One region of the Blastococcus sp. SYSU DS0753 genome, then DNA from elsewhere that is predicted to be linked to it. Evidence: predicted binding sites of a transcription regulator. Region 1 holds the regulator's gene; the other holds the start of a gene.
What was found. Region 1 encodes LexA, which represses DNA repair genes until DNA is damaged. Its sites were predicted from a motif close to TCGAACANNTGTTCGA; they were not measured.

Region 1 (9,641 bases):
GTCACGCAGCTCGGCGGGCGCGTGACCATCCTCGTCGTCCTCGCCGGCCTGGTCGGCTACCTGCTGTGGCGGCGCGGCACCTGGATGCCGGCCCTCCGCGTGCTGCTGGCGCTCGGGGTGCTGACCGCCGGGGTGTACGCGATCAAGCACGGGATCGGGCGGACGGCGCCGGCGTTCCCGGGCTCCTACTTCTTCCACGCCGACGGCGCCTCGTTCCCCTCCGGTCACGTCGCCAACGCAGTGCTCATGTGGGGGGTGGCCCGCTGGCAGGCGGTCGAGTACGGGCTCCCGCCGGCGGTACAGCGGACCTTCTGGTGGCTGAGCGTCGTCGGGCCGGTCGCCACTGGCGCGGCGATGGTGTCGCTGGACTTCCACTGGGTCACCGACGCGGTCGTGGGCGCCGCTGTCGGGATCGTCCTCCTGGGCGTGGTTCATGCACTGGACGCGATGGTTCTGTCACGCTTGGTACGTGCCCGAGCAGGCCAAGCGAGTTCCTAGCCGCGCCCGGCGGCGTCGGCTCGTCGTCGCGAGCGCCCTGACCGGCGCCCTGGCCGTGCTCGTCCCCGCGTCCGCGTCGGCGGAGGAGCCGGCGCCGGAGGTCCGGTGCGCCATCACGGACCCCCGACTCGCCGAGCTGTCCGGCCTGGTGGTGGTAGGAGAGCAGATGCTCGCCCTCAACGACGGCGGTGACCGGGTCGAAGTCCTCGGGCTCGATGCCGCCTGTGCGGTGGTCGACGTGCAGGCCGGGGCCGCGGACCCCTTCGACCCCGAAGACCTCGGCGTCGGCTCGGACGGGAGCGTCTGGATCGCCGACACCGGTGACAACGGCACGAGCCGTGCCACCGTCGCGCTGCATGTCCTCCGGCCCGACGGCGCGGCAGCGCTGCATCGGCTGACCTACCCCGACGGCGCGCACGACGCCGAGGCGCTGCTCCTGGCCCCGGACGGAACGCCGTACCTCGTGACCAAGGAAGTGCTCGGCTCCAGCGGGGTCTACCGGCCCGCCGCCGCGCTCGTCGACGGCGGCACTGTGCCAATGGAGCGGGTGGGCACGGTCAACGTCACCCTCACCGGAACCCCGGGTGGCCCCGTGGGTCGTGCGGGGCAGTTGCTGATCACCGGAGGTGCCGTTGCCGGCGACGGGAGCGCACTGGCGCTGCGCACCTACACGGACGCCTACGTGTGGCCGCTGTCCGGTTCGGACGTGCCCGGTGCGCTGGCCGGCGAACCGGTGCGGGTGGCGCTCCCCGAGTCGCCGCAGGGCGAGGCCGTCAGCTTCTCCGCCGACAACCGGGCGCTCGTGGTCGCGAGCGAGGGCCTGCCCAGCGCCGTCACCGTGGTTCCCCTGCCCGCCGCGAGCCCGACTCCCGCGGAGGACCCGCTGCCGTCCTTCGCGGAACTCACCCGCTCGGACCGCTCGCCGATCGCCTCGGCGCTGATCGCCGCCGTCGTCGCCACTCTCGTGATCTGGGTGGGCGGGAAACTGCGCCGCCGGACCTGACCCTCAGACCCGGCGCAGGACCGACACCACCCGCCCGAGGATCGTCGCCTCGTCTCCGGGAATCGGTTCGTAGGCCGGGTTGTGCGGCAGTAGCCACACGTGACCGTCCCGGCGCTTGTAGGTCTTCACCGTCGCCTCGCCGTCGATCATCGCCGCCACGATCTCCCCGTTCTCGGCGGTCGGCTGCTGGCGGACGACGACCCAGTCGCCGTCGCAGATGGCGGCCTCGACCATCGAGTCGCCGGCCACCTTGAGCATGAAGACGGTTCCCTCGCCGACCAGCTCGCGCGGCAGCGGGAAGACGTCCTCCACCGCCTGCTCGGCGAGCACCGGGCCACCGGCGGCGATCCGGCCCACGAGCGGGACATAGGCGGGCGCGGCGGCCTGCGCGCCGTCGCCGACCACGGGGGGTTCGACCGGTGCGGCGGTGGCCCGGCCGGCATCCCCGGGCAGTCGCACGTCCAGGGCGCGCGGCCGGTTGGGGTCGCGCCGCAGCCAGCCCTTCTTCTGCAGCACCGAGAGCTGGTGCGCGACCGAGGACGCCGAGGACAGCCCGACGGCCTCGCCGATCTCACGCACCGACGGGGGGTAGCCGCGCCGGTCGATGGAGTCGCGGATCACCTCGAGCACCCGCCGCTGCCGCTGGGTGAGCCCGTCCCCATCGGCCGCGCGGTCGGGAAAGGCCCGTACCGACGCCGAACCGTCCGCCGTCCCCGGGGCCACGCCCGCGGTGCCGCCCCGGTTGCCGGACGTCCTGCTCGAGTCCGCCACGTCTCCTCCTCGCCGGCTGCCCGCGCAGCTCTCGACCCTCGTCGTCGGAGGAACGGTAGCGCCGATCGGCGGCCACTTCAAACAGGTGTTCGAAACTTTCCCGTGTCGCTCCCCAAGTGTCGGTCCCATCCGGTAGACATCGGACAGGCGTTCGAATCGAACACACGTTCGGGTCCGGCGGGTGCCGGCCAGGAGGGCTGAACACATGACGAGCAGCACGGCACTGCGGGTCCGCGGCCAGGTGCCGGTCGACCCGGGGGAGCGGCGCGCCGGTCCGCCACCCGCCCGGCATCTCCGGGTGCTCCCGCCACCTCGCTCCTACGCGGAGATGTCCGAACTCCAGCCCGCGCCGGCTCGCGGCAGGACGAGCGGCCCGCGGGCGACGGTGGGGCGGTCGCCCGGCCGGGGGTGTCGGGGGCGGGTGGAGCAGCCGCCGCTCCGGTTGACGTCGCGCGGCCGTCGCGTGCTCGTGGTCCTCACCCTCCTCCTCGCCGCGGGCGTGATCGTCCTCGGCAGCGCCGTCCTCGGGGATGCGGGTGGCGGATTGGAGCTCATGGGGACGACCAATGTGATCGTCGAGCCGGGTGACACGCTCTGGTCCATCGCCGGCACGGTCGCCGACGGGCGCGATGTCCGCGACGTCGTCGTCGACATCCAGCGGCTGAACGGGCTCGGCTCCGCGGCCATCTCGCCTGGTCAGGTCCTCGTCCTGCCCTGACGGCCCCGCAGGGCTCGGTGCCTGCGCGCCAGGGCAAGGTGTTCACAACGCGGCTCGGCGACTTCGTCAACCCTCAGTACAGGCATGTTCACCGTGCGTGCTGGTCGGCCACCTACGGTACGTCCGTGTCCAGCGTCATGGAGAACCGCGCCGCCGTGTTCACCACTCGTCCCCAGGCCGTCGAGGTCCACCAGGCGGGTGCCTGGTGTGCGGGGGAGCTGTTGGGGTGGCGACACGACGACTCCGGCGCGTGCCAGATGTGGGTGCGGGTCGTCACCGGAGGCGAAGAGCAGGCGCTCTGGATCGACCTGGGGGATGTGCGGCTCCCGGAGTCGCCGGTCGTCGAGGTGTCCCCGGTGACGCAGGCGATGCCCGCCTCCCCGTCCGCGGCACCGCTCCGGGACGGTCCGTCGACCGATGTCGAGGCGACCGCCAGCCTGCCGCTGCTGCGCGACCGCTGTGAGCCGCGGACCGGTGCCCAGCGGCCGGGCGGTCGCCGGCGCGCGCCGGAGAGCGACCCCGTGCAGGCCGCGCCGGCGTCCTCGGTGCCGGTGCCTCCTCCGGGTCGGCACCGCGCTCCGGCCACCGAGTCCGGCCCGGTCGTGGGCCGGCACCGCGCCGCCGACACCGACCTCTTCCCGGCCGTCGTCGAGAGCGCGCCGGACGCGCAGTCCCCGACCCGTGAGGACCGACCGCGGGGCGGTGGCTGGTCGGTGCCCGCGGCCCGCTCCGCGAGCACGGTCGAGACCCGCTCCACGGCGAGCGGCTGGACCCCGCCGGCCGACGTCGACCAGGATCTCCTGACCCGCCCGATGCGGTTGAGTGACCAGATCCCGCACTCGCGGCGGCCCCGGGTGGGCGGCGCGGTCAGCGTCTGATCGTCGTTCGGCGGCCCTCGCCGCGTCGACCCCGTGGGGGTGCTCGGCGCCGCCGTCGCGTGCCCGCCGGGTCGCCCGTGGCCGGGTGCGGACCGCCCAGTTCGCCGATCGGTGTGCGGCCGGCGCGTGGTTCTGCGGGTCGGAACCGCGCATGAGCGCACAGCCTTGCCGGGGCGAGCGTCCCCGGGTCGTTCCTGCGGTGTGTCGCCGCGCTCGGCACCCTCTCCGGGGAGCGTCGGGCACGGAGTTCGGCGCGTCGTCGCGGCGTGTCCTGTGACAGCTGGGGACCGCTGTTCCGCCTGCGCACCGCAGTGTCGGGGCGGAACACGCCGACGGAACGATCACTTGCACATCTTGTGTGGCCCGTCCTAGGGTTCCCCTACATCTAGTAGTTACAGAGCTGTAAGCCCGTCCACAGGCTGGTCCTCAGGTTGTCCCCGGCGCATCCACCGGATGTCCCCAGGGGAGTGCACAGCCGGCCGGTGGCGGGCGCGGCGCGAAGGGAGGTGAACCACCGTGCGTTGCCCGTTCTGCCACAACGCCGACAGTCGGGTCATCGACTCGCGGGAGGCCGACGAGGGCGCCACCACCCGGCGTCGTCGCTCCTGTCCTGCGTGCGGGCGGCGGTTCACCACCGTCGAGGAGGCGGTGCTCGCCGTCGTCAAGCGCAACGGCGTCAGCGAGCCGTTCAACCGCAGCAAGGTGGTTGCCGGCGTCCGGCGGGCCTGCCAGGGCCGGCCGGTCGACGAGGGCCAGCTCAAGCTCCTCGCCCAGCAGGTGGAGGACGCCATCCGCGCCAGTGGCGCGGCGGAGGTGCCGAGCCACGAGGTCGGCCTGGCCATCCTCGGCCCGCTGCGCGAGCTGGACGAGGTGGCCTACCTCCGGTTCGCCAGCGTCTACCGCTCCTTCACCTCGGTGGCCGACTTCGAGCGGGAGATCGCCGAGCTGAAGGCCCGGCAGCCCGCCGCGCCGCCGGGGGAGACGGGCCCGCCCGAGCCCCGGCGACCCGTTCCGTCCGGCACCGGCGCCGGCACCTGAGAACTGTCGGTGCCACCCGATAGACAGCAGTTCGAGCAGTTACCGATCGCGGCTCTTCCCCAGCCCCCGATCCACCACCGCGCAGCACCACCGCGCAGCCCCGCGAAGCACCACGCGACACACGACCAGGGAGAGCTCCACACCATGACCGAGACCGACGACCGCGTGGCCGGCGCCCGCCCCCGCCGCAGCGCCAAGACTCCCAGCCGGGCCAAGGGCCTCAAGATCAAGCGCGTCTTCACCACCGCTGGTGTGCACCCGTACGACGAGGTGACCTGGGAGCGTCGTGACGTCGTCATGACCAACTGGCGGGACGGCTCGATCAACTTCGAGCAGCGCGGTGTCGAGTTCCCGGCCGAGTGGAGCATCAACGCCACCAACATCGTCACCACGAAGTACTTCCGCGGCGCCGTCGGCACCCCGCAGCGCGAGACCAGCCTGCGCCAGCTCATCGACCGCGTGGTGCTCACCTACACCGAGGCCGGCCGCGAGCACGGCTACTTCGCCACCGAGGGCGACGCCGAGGTCTTCGAGCACGAGCTGACCTGGATGCTGCTGCACCAGTACTTCAGCTTCAACTCGCCGGTCTGGTTCAACGTCGGCACGAACGCGCCGCAGCAGGTCAGCGCCTGCTTCATCCTCGCCGTCGACGACGAGATGGACTCGATCCTGAACTGGTACCGCGAGGAGGGCCTGATCTTCAAGGGCGGCTCCGGTGCCGGCCTGAACCTCTCCCGCATCCGCTCCTCCAAGGAGCTGCTCTCCTCCGGCGGCACGGCCTCCGGCCCGGTCAGCTTCATGCGCGGCGCCGACGCCTCCGCCGGGACCATCAAGTCCGGTGGCGCCACCCGCCGCGCGGCGAAGATGGTCGTCCTCGACATCGACCACCCCGACATCGAGGAGTTCATCGAGACCAAGGCGCGCGAGGAGGACAAGATCCGCGCGCTGCGCGACGCCGGGTACGACATGGACCTCGGTGGCAAGGACATCACCAGCGTCCAGTACCAGAACGCCAACAACTCGGTCCGCGTCTCCGACGAGTTCATGCGCGCGGTGGAGGAGGGCGACGAGTTCGGCCTGCGGGCCCGCCTCGACGGCTCGGTCATCGAGACCGTCGACGCCAAGTCGCTGTTCCGCAAGGTCACCCAGGCCGCCTGGGAGTGCGCCGACCCGGGCATCCAGTACGACGACACGATCAACGACTGGCACACCAACCCCGAGACCGGCCGCATCAACGCGTCCAACCCGTGCTCGGAGTACATGAGCCTGGACAACAGCTCGTGCAACCTGGCGTCGCTGAACCTCATGAAGTTCCTCAAGGACGACGGCACGTTCGACGCCAAGAACTTCGTGAAGGCCGTCGAGTTGGTCATCACCGCGATGGACATCTCGATCTGCTTCGCCGACTTCCCGACCGAGCCGATCGGCGAGACGACCCGCGCCTACCGGCAGCTGGGCATCGGCTACGCCAACCTGGGCGCCCTGCTCATGGCGACCGGCCACGCCTACGACTCGCGCGGTGGCCAGACGCTGGCCGCGGCGATCACCTCGCTGATGACCGGCACCGCCTACCGGCGCTCGGCCGAGCTCGCCGGCATCGTGGGGGCCTACGAGGGCTTCGCCCGCAACGCCGACGCGCACGCCCGGGTCATGCGCAAGCACGCCGCGGCCAACGACGCGATCCGCCCGGTGGGCGCCGACGACGCCGACGTGCTGAAGGTCGCCACCCAGCAGTGGCAGGAGTGCCTGGAGATCGGCGCCGAGAACGGCTGGCGCAACGCCCAGGCCTCGGTGCTGGCCCCCACCGGCACGATCGGTTTCATGATGGACTGCGACACGACCGGCATCGAGCCGGACTTCTCGCTGGTCAAGTTCAAGAAGCTGGTCGGCGGCGGCTCCATGCAGATCGTCAACCAGACGGTGCCGCGGGCGCTGCGGAGCCTGGGCTACCAGGAGGAGCAGATCGAGGCGATCGTCGAGTACATCGCCGAGCACGGCCACGTCGTCGATGCCCCGAGCCTGCGCCCGGAGCACTACGAGGTGTTCGACTGCGCCATGGGTGAGCGGGCCATCTCCCCGATGGGCCACGTCCGCATGATGGCCGCGGTCCAGCCCTTCATCTCCGGCGCGATCAGCAAGACGGTCAACATGCCGGAGACGGCGACCGTCGAGGACGTCGAGACGATCTACTTCCAGGGCTGGAAGATGGGTCTCAAGGCGCTGGCGATCTACCGCGACAACTGCAAGGTCGGCCAGCCGCTGTCCGGCGGCAAGGGCAAGAACGACGGCACCAAGGACGAGGTGAAGGCCGAGGCGACGGCGCCGGCCGCGCTGGCGCACCCGGTGCGCAAGCGGCTGCCGAAGAAGCGGACGAGCGTCACCACCTCGTTCAGCGTCGCCGGGGCCGAGGGCTACATGACCGCCGGGATGTACGAGGACGGCAGCCTCGGTGAGGTCTTCCTGAAGCTCGGCAAGCAGGGGTCGACCCTCGCCGGCGTGATGGACGCCTTCTCCATCTCGCTGTCCATCGCGCTGCAGCACGGTGTTCCGCTGGAGACCTACATCCAGAAGTTCACCAACATGCGCTTCGAGCCGGCCGGCATGACCGACGACCCGGACATCCGGATCGCCCAGTCGGTGATGGACTACATCTTCCGTCGCCTGGCGCTGGACCACCTGCCGGTCGAGAAGCGGGCCGGGCTCGGCATCTTCACGGCCGAGGAGCGCGCGGCCCAGGTGGCCGGGTACGACACCTCTGCCTCGACCGCCGCGGTCGTCGAGGAGGAGGAGGTCGACCTGGAGCAGCTGCGCGGCTCCGCGCCGATCGAGAGCGCTCCGGCCAAGGAGAAGGTCACCCCGGAGGGTCCGAAGTCGGTCAAGGAGGCGCACTCCTCGGCCGAGCTCCTCGAGCTGGTCACCGGCACCGCCACCGACGCGCCGCTGTGCATGACCTGCGGCACGAAGATGCGCCCGGCCGGCAGCTGCTACGTCTGCGAGGGCTGCGGCTCCACCAGCGGCTGCAGCTGAGATGAACGGCCAGGAGGACTTCCGCTGAATCGGACGCCTTCTCCCGCCTGAGGGCAGGAGCGCCCGATCCCGGTCGGCGGGAGACCTCCTCGGCCAGCACGGCTCGCCCACCGGCCCGGCTCTGCTCGGCAGAGCCGGGCCGGTGGCATGTCCACGGCCGGAACGACGCCACCGGCGGACGGTCGGCGGCCGTGATGACGGAGCGGCGACTCAGCCGGGGTGCGGGTGGCCGCGGCGGGCGACCGTAGGCTGGTGGCGGTACCGATCACGCTCGGAAGGACGACGATGTCGGACGGCGAGGGCGCGAGCGCGCCGCAGTCACAGACGCTCGACCGCGGCATCCGCATCCTCGAGCACCTGGCTGCCACCGGCAGTCCCCAGCCGATCGCCGACATCGGGCAGGCGCTCGGTCTGCACCGGTCCATCACCTACCGCCTGCTCCGGACGCTCGAGGACCACCAGCTCGTCGAGCGCGACGCGGTCGGCCGGTACTGGCTGGGGCTGGGGATGGCCGGCCTGGCGCGCGGTGTGCGCAGCGACCTCCAGACCGCCGCCCTGCCGCGGCTCAACGCGCTCGTGGCGGAACTGGCCATGACCGCCTTCCTCGTCGTCCGGACCGGCGACGAGGCGGTCACGGTGGCCACCGTCGAGCCGCAGGACGCGTCCGCGCACGTGGTGTACCGGCCCGGCACCCGCCACCCCGTCGGCCGGGGAGCGCCCGGGCTGGCGCTGCTCATGCCCGAGCCCCCCGCCCCCGACGACCGCGACGCGCTGCGGGAGGCCCGGCGGGTCGGCTGGGCCTCCTCGCACGGCGAGGTGATCCCCGGCCTGCGATCGATCGCCGCGCCCGTGGTGGGCCCCGACGGCGGGCAGCGAGCGGCGCTCGCCGTGGTCTTCGTCGACGACACCGCCGACGTGGCCCGGATCGGGCGCGCCGTCGTCGAGGCGGCCGAGAAGGTCGGCGCCGCGCTCCGCTGACCCGCGCGGAGGACGCCGCTGCCCCGGCACCCGTGGGGGATGCCGGGGCAGCGGCGGCGCGAACCGGGACCCGGGCTCAGCCGTTGATGACCTGCGGAACCGCGACCGCCTTCAGCCCCTCCACCCCGAACTCGAGCCCGTAGCCGGACTTCTTGACCCCGCCGAAGGGGATCATCGGGTGCACGGTGCCGTGCGAGTTGATCCAGACGGTGCCGGCCTGCAGCCGCGCCGCCACGGCGCGCGCCGCTGCCCGGTCACTGCTCCACACCGAGGCGCCCAGGCCGACGTCGAGCCGGTTGGCCATCGCCACCGCCTGGTCGACGTCCTCGTACCGGATGATCGGCAGCGCCGGGCCGAACTGCTCCTCCGCCACCAGCGGGTTGTCGTCGGCCACGTCGGTGACGATCGTGGTCGGGTAGAAGTACCCGGCCGCGTCGGGGTCGGGGTCCCCACCGAGGAGCACCGTCGCGCCGGAGTCCCGCGCCGCCTCGACCAGCCGGGCGACGATGTCGAACTGCGCGCGGTTCTGCAGCGGGCCCAGCACGTTCTGCTCGTCCAGGCCCCGGCCCATGGGCATCGCCTTCGCCACGTCGACCAGCGCGGCGACGACCTCGTCGTAGACGTCGGTGTGCACGTAGAGCCGCTTGAGCGCGGCGCAGGTCTGCCCGGTGTTGATGAACGCGCCCCAGAACAGGCCCTCGGCGATGGCGCGGGGGTCGACGTCGGGCAG
Region 2 (9,641 bases), on a different contig from region 1:
TGGCCGTAGGCGGCAGGCGACTCGATCAGCGCTCCCACCCGGGGCAGCACGCGGCGGCCGGCGCGCGGCATCCGCCCGCCGAGCAGGTCGATCTCCCCGCGGGTCGGCAGGACGAGGCCCAGCAGCATCCGCACGGTGGTCGTCTTCCCCGAGCCGTTGGCGCCGAGGAAGCCGTAGACGTCGCCGGCGCGCACGTCCAGGTCGATGCCGTCGACGGCGCGCACCCGCCCGTACTGCTTGGCCAGACCGCGGGTCGCGATGACCGTGCTCACCGCTGCCGCCCCAGCACCGGCAGCTCCGCGGCGGCCTCGACCAGTGCGTCGAGGGTGACCGTCCCGGTGAGCAGGTACGGTTCCGCGTCCTGCGGGTCCACGAGCATGAGTGCGACGGGGCCGGCCGCGATGCGGGTGCTCGTCTCGTCGGTGACGGCGTCCGGGCTCTGCGCCAGCGTGCGGCGCAAGGCTTCCGCCACCAGCCGCGGCACGGGGGCGACGGCGAGCAGGGTGACACCGCGCCCGTAGAGCCCGATGCCGGGCGGAGCGCCGTCGAGCGTCCGGCGCGGCAGCCCGGCCAGCGTGGGGAGGAAGCGCACCGGCGGGAGCCGCCGCCCCGCCTCGAGCACGATCTCGGCCTGGTCGGCGGTGCGCAGGTGGGCGTCCGGGGGCGGGGCGAAGGACGTGGTCGCGGCATCCGGGACCGCCAGCTCCAGGTCCAGGAAGCGGGTGTCCAGCGCCGGCACCTCGGAGGTCTTGCCGAGGACCACCACCTGCACCGGCAGGCCGCTGGCCCGGTCCACCCACACGTCGACCTGCCGCACCGACGAGGCGGGGTCCGCCGGGGTCGAGCGCAGCCCGAGGGCATCACGCCCGGCGATCCGCCGGGCCCCGATGCGGGTCAGCTCCTCGTCGGCGGCCTCGGACAGCAAGCGGCGGCCCAGGGTGGCGGGCAGCAGGTCCGGTGGGGCGGGGAGGGCGAACGGCGTGGCGTCCGCCCACGTCGCGGTGGCGCGCTCGTACTCCCAGGTCCAGGTGCCCCGGGCATCGCGGTGGATGCCCGTCTCACCGGCCGTGGTGATGACGGCGACCCGATGGTCGTCGGGGCCCCGCCACCACACGCGCATCTCCGTGCGGTCGCTGAACAGGTCCGCGAGGGAGTCCAGCTGGTCGGTCACCGGCAGGGCCAGCCCGCCGGCCGATTCGGCGTACCCGGAGTACTGCACGTCCCGCGAGGCCAGGACCGCCGCACGCAGCTCGGCCGCGGGCACCGCCGAGTCTTCGACCGGGAGCGCGCCCACCAGCGCCGGGAGCGCGACGAGGACCGCGACGACCGCCCCCACGACGGCCCAGCGCGGAGCCGCCGCCCGCGGTCCGGACGCCATGCGGTCACCGTAGCCCCGGCCGGCCCGGTGGGTCCCGCGGCGATCCTCACCGGGAACTCACCGGGAGGGCTATCGGGCGGCTCGGTCCACGGACACCACGGGCGCGGCGCCGAGCACCCGGCCGACCCACAGCTGCAGCACGCGCCGGTCGCGGTCGCCGTCCTCGCGCAGGACGCTGGTGAGAGCCAGCCCGCGGTAGAGGGCGAGCAGGCCGTCGATCTCGGTCCGGTCCCGGGAGGAGCCGGGGAACAGCTCGGCGACCAGGTCGCGGACGGCCGCCCCCACCCGCCGCTCGGCGGGGAGCAGCGCGGCGCGCAGCACCGGCTCGGTGCGTGCGGCGGCCCACAGCTCCAGTCCGGCCAGGAACAGCGGGCCGGACATCACCCGGTGCAGGAGGTCCACCTCGCTGGCCACCCGGCCGGTCGCGGCATCGGCGCGCACCTGCTGGATCTGCGCGTCGGCGACGTGCGAGACGGCGGCGACCAGCAGCGCCTCCTTGGTGGCGAAGTGGTGCAGCAGCGCCCCGCGGGACAGCCCCGCCCGCTCCTGCACCCGCTGCGTCGTCGTCCCGGCGTAGCCGTGCTCGACCAGGCAGTCGATGGTCGCGGAGAGCAGCCGCGCCCGGGTGTCCGCCCGGCGCTGCTCCTGGGTACGTCGCTCCGTCACCGCGTCAGGATAGGTACTGACAAACCGTCCGAACGGACTGTAAGTTGCCGTCCGACTCGAGAGGGAGTGGTGACCGGTGTTGACGGTGGAGCTGGTGCGGAGGGGCGCCCGGCGGTTCGCGGACCGCACGGCAGTGATGAGCGGCGATGCGTCGCTGACCTTCCGGGAGGTGGACGAGACCGCCAACCGGATGGCGCACGTGCTGATCGGGCTGGGGGTGGCCCGTGGGGACCGGGTCGGCCTCCTGGTCGAGAACGGGCTGTGGTCGGTGCCGATCGACTTCGCCTGCCTCAAGGCCGGCGCCGCGCGCGTGCCGCTCAACGCCCGGCTGGCGGCCGACGAGCAGGCGCGGATGCTCGCCGCCACCGGCGTCCGGATGCTCATCCACGGTGCGGCGCTCGCCGACCGGGCGGCGGAGCTCGCCGGGCGGGTGGACGGCCTCCGGCTGGTCAGCCTGGGCCAGACCTCCGACGTCGAGGCACTCGACCTGCTCGACGAGATGGCCGACGCGAGCGCCGCCGACCCGCGGTTGCCCGCCGAGCCCACCGACCCGGTGCTGATCCTCTACACCTCGGGCACGACCGGCGCGCTCAAGGCGGTGGTGCACACCCAGGCCAGCTACGCCGCGATCTGCGCCAACATCCTGGCGAACCTGGTCTCCCCCGGCCGGGACTCGGTCATGCTGCACGCGGCGTCGCTGATCCACGCCAGCGGCACGTTCGTGCTCCCCTACTGGATCCGCGGCGGCGCGGCCGCCGTCCTGCCGGGCTTCGACCCCGCCAGCTACCTGGACTCACTCGCCCGCTACCGGGCCACCGAGATCAACCTGGTACCCACCATGCTCGGCATGCTGCTGTCCTCCGGCGCCGCCGAGCGCGCCGACGTCTCCAGCCTTCGCACGGCGGTGTACGGCGCCAGCCCCATGCCCGGCCCGGTGCTGGCGCAGGCCCTCGACGTGTGGGGTCCACGCCTGGTGCAGTACTACGGGCAGACGGAGGCACCCCTGGCGATCACCGTGCTCGACGCCCTCGACCACACCGACCCGTCCCTGGCCGGCTCGTGCGGCCACCCCTCGGTCGACGCCGAGGTCCGGGTCGTCGGCAGCGACGGCGGCGCCCTGCCGGCCGGCGAGATCGGCGAGCTCCAGGTGCGTGCCCCCTTCGGCATGGCCGGCTACCACGACGCGCCCACCCTCACCGCCGAGACGATCAGCGGGGACGGCTGGATCGCCACCCGCGACCTGGCCCGGCTGGACGACCGCGGCTACCTCACGCTTGTCGACCGGACCAGCGACATGATCATCACCGGCGGCTACAACGTGTACCCGCGGGAGGTCGAGGAGGTGCTCATGGCCCACCCGGCGGTGTCCGGTGCGGCCGTCGTCGCCGCACCCGACCCGACGTGGGTGGAGGCGGTGACCGCCTTCGTCACGCTCCGCCCCGGGTCGAGCGCCACCCCCGACGAGCTGCGGGACGCGGTGCGCGGCGCGCTCGCCGGTTACAAGGTCCCCAAGACCGTGCACGTCGTCGACCAGCTCCCCCTCTCCCCCGTCGGGAAGATCCTCCGCCGGGCCCTGCGCGAGCCGCTGTGGGCCGACGCCGCGGGGCGCTCGTCGTGAGCGAGACGGTGACCGTCGAGCGGAACGGTCCGGTGACGACGGTGCGACTGTCCCGCCCGGCGGCACGCAACGCCGTCGACGGGCCCACCGCCGCCGCGCTCGCCGACGCGTTCCGGGCCTTCGACGCCGACGACGAGGCCGCCGTGGCGGTGCTGCACGGCGAGGGCGGCACCTTCTGCGCCGGCGCGGACCTGCGGGCCATCGGGACCGACCGCGGCAACCGCACCGAGACCGACGGGGACGGGCCCATGGGCCCCACACGGATGCGGCTGCGCAAGCCCGTCATCGCCGCGATCGCCGGGCACGCGGTCGCCGGCGGCCTGGAGCTCGCGCTGTGGTGCGACCTGCGGGTCGCCGACGAGACGGCGATTCTCGGGGTCTACTGCCGCCGCTGGGGCGTGCCACTGGTCGACGGCGGCACCGTGCGGCTGCCGCGACTGATCGGCACCTCCCGGGCCATGGACCTGGTGCTCACCGGGCGAGGGGTGGACGCCGCCGAGGCGCTGCAGATCGGATTGGTCAACCGGGTCGTGCCCGCCGGGCAGGCGCTGACCGAGGCCCGGGCGCTGGCCGCCCGGATCGCCGCCTTCCCCCAGACCTGCCTGCGGGAGGACCGGGCCTCCCTGCTGGAGCAGGACGGCCTCGACGAGGAGGCGGCCATGGCCAACGAGTTCCGCCACGGCATGGCCTCCCTCGCCGTCGACGCGCTGCCGGGGGCCGCACGCTTCGCCGCCGGGGAGGGCAGGCACGGCAGCGGCGTCTGACCCGGTCCGGGTGGCCACCGCGGCGCGGGACGACACGACTCCGCGCCCGGGGCCGCACCGCGCTGAGCAGCACCTTCGCACAAATCCGTCTTGCCTTCCGGGGCGATCGAACGTATGTTCGATGCATGGCGGACGTCGGGGCGGTGAGCGACTGGTACGCCACCGCCCGCGCCCGGGCGGTGGCCGCCGGACGGCGCCGGCGAGCCCGCGAGGCGTCCACCGAGTGGCCCGAGTTCGCCCCGCCGGTGAGGCTGGCCGCCGGCCCGCTCGGCGAGGTGCAGGCCGCGGACCGCGAGATCGCCCGGCAGACCGCGCTGCGCGCCCGCGCGGTCGCCAGGTTCGCCGCGGACCGGCCCGCCGACGGCGACCGTGCCCAGGGTGAGCCGGGCGCGATGAGCCCGGAGCGGTGGGCCGCGCGTCCCGAGGTGCTGCGCGGGGTGAGCGAGTGGGCGACGCAGGAGCTCATGATCGCCCTCTCACTCTCCGCCCGGGCCGCGGAAGCGTTGCTGGTCCGCTCGCTGACGCTCGTGGAGCGGCTGCCCGGCACGCTGGCCGCCCTGGAGGCGGGGGCCCTGCACCCCGGGCACCTCTGGACCATGCTCGAGAAGGTCGCTCCCATCGCCGACGACCGGGTGCGTGCCGAGGTCGAGGCGGAGCTGCTGCGCTGGGCTGCGGGCCGGGTGGTGACGCCTGCGCAGCTGAACGACAAGGCGCGCCGCGAGGTGGCCCAGCGGGACGCCCGCGCCGCGGCCCGCACGCTGCAGGAGGCGCTGAAGCGGCGCGGGGTCCACATCCGCCCGGATGCCGTCGACGGCATGGCGACCGTGAGCGTGTACGCCACCATGCCGGAGGCCCAGGCGCTGTACCGGGCACTGACCGCCTGCGCGGAGGCGCTCGACGACGGCGACGACGATCAGCGCACGCGGGGCCAGAAGATGGTCGACTGCCTGCTCGACCTGGTGCTGCGCCCGGGCGAGACCGATCTGCCGCCGGTGCAGGTGCTGCTCACCGTCGTCGCCTCGCTGGCCACCCTCGCCGGCGGAGACGGTTCCGGGGAGATCGACGGGCAGGTCGTGCCGGCCGAGATGATCCGCCACTTCCTGACAGCGCTCACCGGCCGGCCGCTGGGATCCGACTCCGCGGAGCCGGCCCCGGGGCAGCCGTCCGGCTCGATGTCGTGGCAGGCGCAGGAGCAGGCCGAGCTGGAGTGGTGGCTGGCCGAGACGGAGCGCCGGCTGCTCAGCGGTGAGCTGGTCGATCCCGACCCCGACGGCAACGGCGACCTCGCCCCTCCCCCGGACGTCGCCACCTACGACGCACTCCCGGGCGACGCGATCGAGGGCGCCGAGATCGAGGACGCGCCCCGCGCCGACACCACCTACGACGCACTCCCGGGCGACGCGATCGAGGGCGCCGAGATCGAGGACGCGCCCCGCGCCGACACCGGTACCGACGCCGCCGTGGCCCAGGAGCGCCGCGGGTGCACCGCAGCCTCACCGACGTCGCGAGGGCCGGACCGGCGGCGCGGTGATCCTCCGGCGCCGGAACCGGAGGACACCCCACCGGATGCCGGCAATTCCTCACCGGCAGCAGCGACCACGGCCAGGGCGGTACCTCCCGGGCCGGCGGCCACCTCGCCCGAAACCGGCTGGTGGACGCTGGCCGACGAGGCGGTCGAGACCGCCGGCCTCGCCGTGCTCCGCGCGGAGCAGGAGCTCTCCCGCGCCGGTCGACTGGTCCGCACGGCAGTCACGGCCGACGCCGACGACGAGGCCACCTGGCGGGCCGGCCCCGGAGGGCGGCTCACCGCAGCGGAGGACGCCCTGGCGGCGCTGCGGTCGGCCTCCGACGGGCAACGGGCGTGGCTCGCCGACCTGCTGGGGAGCACCGGTGGCGGTGGGCTGGCCGAGCGGCCGAGGATCGCCCTGACCGACGCGTTGTCCGGCACGCTGCTGGCCCTGACCGACCTGCCCGGTCTGCGCCGCGCGGGCAGCTGCGACCGTCCGAGCTGCCGTCGGAGCACCGGTCGCTGCACCCACGACCTCTCCGACCGGCCCGGCCTCGGCGCCCCGGGGCCCAGCACCGGCTACCGCCCTTCGGGCGAGCTGGATCGGTGGGTGCGGGCGCGGGATCGTCGCTGCCGGTTCCCCGGCTGCCGTCGACGGGTGCCCCGCGGCGGCGAGCTCGACCACCACCGCCCGTATCCGGACGGTCCCACCAGCGCCGGCAACCTCGCCGGCTACTGCACCACCGACCACCGCGGCAAGCACCAGGCACCGGGGTGGCGCCACGACCTCGGCAGCGAGGGGACCCTCACGGTCACCACCCCGAGCGGTCTGGTCGCCACCACCTCGCCGCCGCCGTACTGAGCGCCACACCACCGCCACGCATCGAGAAACCGGGTACGGGGCACCCCGTGCCCATGGCTGCTCAGATCAGCGACGCCGTCGTCGTCGACGTCCTCCGCCGGCTCGACCGCCTGCTGACCCCGCTGGCGGACCGGATGGGCCGGCCGCCGGAGCTGCCGCGCGAGGAGCGCGACCGCTGGTGGGCCGACCGGGTGTCCCGGGTGGCCGCGGGCGTGTCGGCGGTCCCCCGCTTCGCCGGCAAACTCGCCGATCTGCTGCCGCTGCAGAACAGCGTCGGCACCGCGGTGCAGTCGTTGGTGGTGCTCGGTGTCGCCGGGGAGCACGGGGTGACCGCCCCGGCCGACCGGGTGTCGCTGCTGGCGCGGGTCCTGCTGCGCCGGGAGCTCACGCCGACCCAGGTCGAGCCGCTGCTCACCCGGAGCAAGGGCACCTACGTGGAGGGCGCGTTCGGCCCCCGGGACGAGCGCCGCGGGGCGAAGGGCGCCGTCCGCACGCTGTGGCGGGCGGCTCGGCTGCTCGGCCGAATCGACGACGCGCTGGACGCCCGCCCGAAGGGGAAGCTGTTCGCCCGCGCCCTGTCGAACCTGCCGGTCGTCGGTGTGGCCGGCGGGTACGCCTCCGAGCGCGAGGGGCTGCGGCGGGCGGCTGCCCGCGCCGCCGACCTGCTGGAGGGGACGCGGCAGGGCTGACGCCCGGGTGGTGCGGGCCGGCCGCCCCGGCAGTCCGCCCTACCCGGTGCGGGCGCTCGCCGGTTCCGCGGGGGCGGCGTCCCGGGCACCGCCCCGGCCCTCGTCCCGGTCCTCGTCCCGGCTCTCGTCCTGCGCGTCGTCCCGCTCCGGGTCGCGCCAGCCCGGCCCGGCAGCAGGCTCCCGGCCGCGCAGGTAGTCCACGACCCGGGCCACGCAGGCGGCGATCGGCACCGCCAGGAAGGCGCCGAGGACGCCGTAGGTCACGCCCCCCACCGTGACCGCGAGGATGATCGCGAACGGGTGCAGCCGCAGCACCGGGCTCAGGATCAGCGGTTCGAGCAGGTTCCCCTCGGCCTGCTGCACCACCACGACGAGGGCCAGCACCAGCAGCGCCGTCGTCAGCCCCTGGTCGGCCAGCGCGACGAGGACGGCCAGCAGCCCCGAGACGAAGGCCCCCACGATGGGGAAGAACCCGCCCAGGAAGACCAGCACCGCCAGCGGCATGGCCAGCGGGACGCCGAGGAGGACCAGCCCGATCCCGATCGCCACGGCGTCCACGAGGGCGACGATCAGCTGGCCGCGGAAGTAGGCGCCGAGGGTCCAGAACAGCTGCCCGGACACCCGACCGACGTGCTGCCGGGTGCGCTCGGGCAGCAGGCTGATGATCCCCGACCAGATGCGCCCCCCGTCGCGCAGGTAGAAGAACAGGGCCACCAGGAACAGGACGACGGCGGTGGCGACGTCGCCGAGCGTCCGCGCCACCTGCAGCCCGCGGTCGACGACGTCGCTGCCGCCGCCGCCGAGCGCACCGGCTGCCTGCTGGGCCATGTCGGCGAGCCCACCGTCGCCGACGTCGAAGGGCAGCGAGAAGGGCGTGTCAGCGACCAGCTCCGCCAGGTCGCTGAGCGCCTCCTCGACGCTCTCCGCCAGCGCCGGGATCTCGTCGGCGAAGCGCGGCACCACGAACCAGATCGCCAGCCCCAGCAGCCCGAGGAGGAAGATCAGCAGCAGCAGCGCGACGACGGTGGAGGGCAGCCCCTTCCGCTTCAGCCAGGCCGCCACCGGCCAGAGCACGGCGGCCGGGAACAGGGCGATCGCCAGCGGGGTGGCGACCACGCTGACCTCGCGCAGCAGCAGGTACGCCAGCACCGCCAGGGCGAGCACGCCGAGCGCGGCCCAGGCCCGCCGCCCGGCGCGCACCAGCCAGGAGTACCGATCCACCTGCTCCTCTTCCGCGACCATGGGGCCTCCATGCCCCGTCGCGCGCCCGGGCAGACCCTGGTCAGCGGACGGCCGGTGCGCTCCCGGCCAGGTTGGCGAAGACCTCACGCGTGGCGGTGGACCGGTTCATGGTGATGAAGTGGATCCCCGGCACCCCCTCGTCGAGCAGCCGCCGGCACAGGTCGGTGGCCACCTCCACGCCCAGCGCCCGCACCGCGGCCTTGTCCTCCGGCCGGTCGCCGTCCAGCGCGGCGAACCGGTCGGCGAGCTCCGCCGGGAACGCCTGACCGGACAGCTGGACGATCCGGGTGATCTGCCGGACGTTGGTGACCGGCATGACCCCGGCGATGACCGGGACGTCGCACCCGCGGGCGACGACCCGGTCCCGCATCCGCAGGTAGTCCTCGGCCCGGAAGAACATCTGGGTGATGGCGAAGTCGGCACCGGCCCGGCACTTCGCCACGAACATCTCGACGTCCGTGTCGAAGTCCGGCGAGCGCGGGTGGCGCTCGGGGAAGGCGGCGACGCCCACCGAGAAGTCGCCGACCGAGCGGATCAGCTCCACCAGCTCGGCGGCGTAGCGCAGCCCCTCCGGGTGAGCCACCCACTCCGCCTGCGGATCGGCACCCGGTGGGTCACCCCGCAGGGCCATGATGTTGCGGACCCCTGCCGCCGCCAGGCGGCTGATCACGTGCCGCAGCTCCGCGACGCTGTGGTCGACCGCGGTCAGGTGCGCCAGCGGCGTCATCGTGGTGTCCGCCGCGATCCGCTCGGTCATCGCCACGGTGCCCTCGCGGGTCGAGCCGCCGGCGCCGTAGGTGACCGACACGAACGAGGGGTGCAACCGCTCGAGTTCGCGCAGCGCCGTCCAGAGGAGCTCCTCACCCGCCGGGGTCTTCGGCGGGAAGAACTCGAACGACCACGTCGGGCGCTCGG

Region 2: ACI799_RS09685 (DUF222 domain-containing protein) is a predicted target of LexA. The motif match lies at 4,533-4,548, and genes of this name have one in related genera.

The regions. Positions count from the first base shown of each region.
Region 1 is NZ_JBJHAT010000002.1:253,908-263,548, reverse strand. It holds gene ACI799_RS03215 (phosphatase PAP2 family protein) at 1-498, shown strand, start outside; gene ACI799_RS03210 (hypothetical protein) at 470-1,501, shown strand; gene lexA (transcriptional repressor LexA) at 1,505-2,272, opposite strand; gene ACI799_RS03200 (LysM peptidoglycan-binding domain-containing protein) at 2,694-2,990, shown strand; gene ACI799_RS03195 (hypothetical protein) at 3,116-3,868, shown strand; gene nrdR (transcriptional regulator NrdR) at 4,385-4,906, shown strand; gene ACI799_RS03185 (vitamin B12-dependent ribonucleotide reductase) at 5,051-7,933, shown strand; gene ACI799_RS03180 (IclR family transcriptional regulator) at 8,186-8,911, shown strand; gene ACI799_RS03175 (aldehyde dehydrogenase family protein) at 8,988-9,641, opposite strand, start outside.
Region 2 is NZ_JBJHAT010000009.1:54,549-64,189, reverse strand. It holds gene ACI799_RS09710 (ATP-binding cassette domain-containing protein) at 1-272, opposite strand, end outside; gene ACI799_RS09705 (LolA family protein) at 269-1,378, opposite strand; gene ACI799_RS09700 (TetR/AcrR family transcriptional regulator) at 1,448-2,044, opposite strand; gene ACI799_RS09695 (class I adenylate-forming enzyme family protein) at 2,121-3,662, shown strand; gene ACI799_RS09690 (crotonase/enoyl-CoA hydratase family protein) at 3,659-4,426, shown strand; gene ACI799_RS09685 (DUF222 domain-containing protein) at 4,552-6,795, shown strand; gene ACI799_RS09680 (hypothetical protein) at 6,849-7,484, shown strand; gene ACI799_RS09675 (AI-2E family transporter) at 7,524-8,726, opposite strand; gene metF (methylenetetrahydrofolate reductase [NAD(P)H]) at 8,767-9,641, opposite strand, start outside.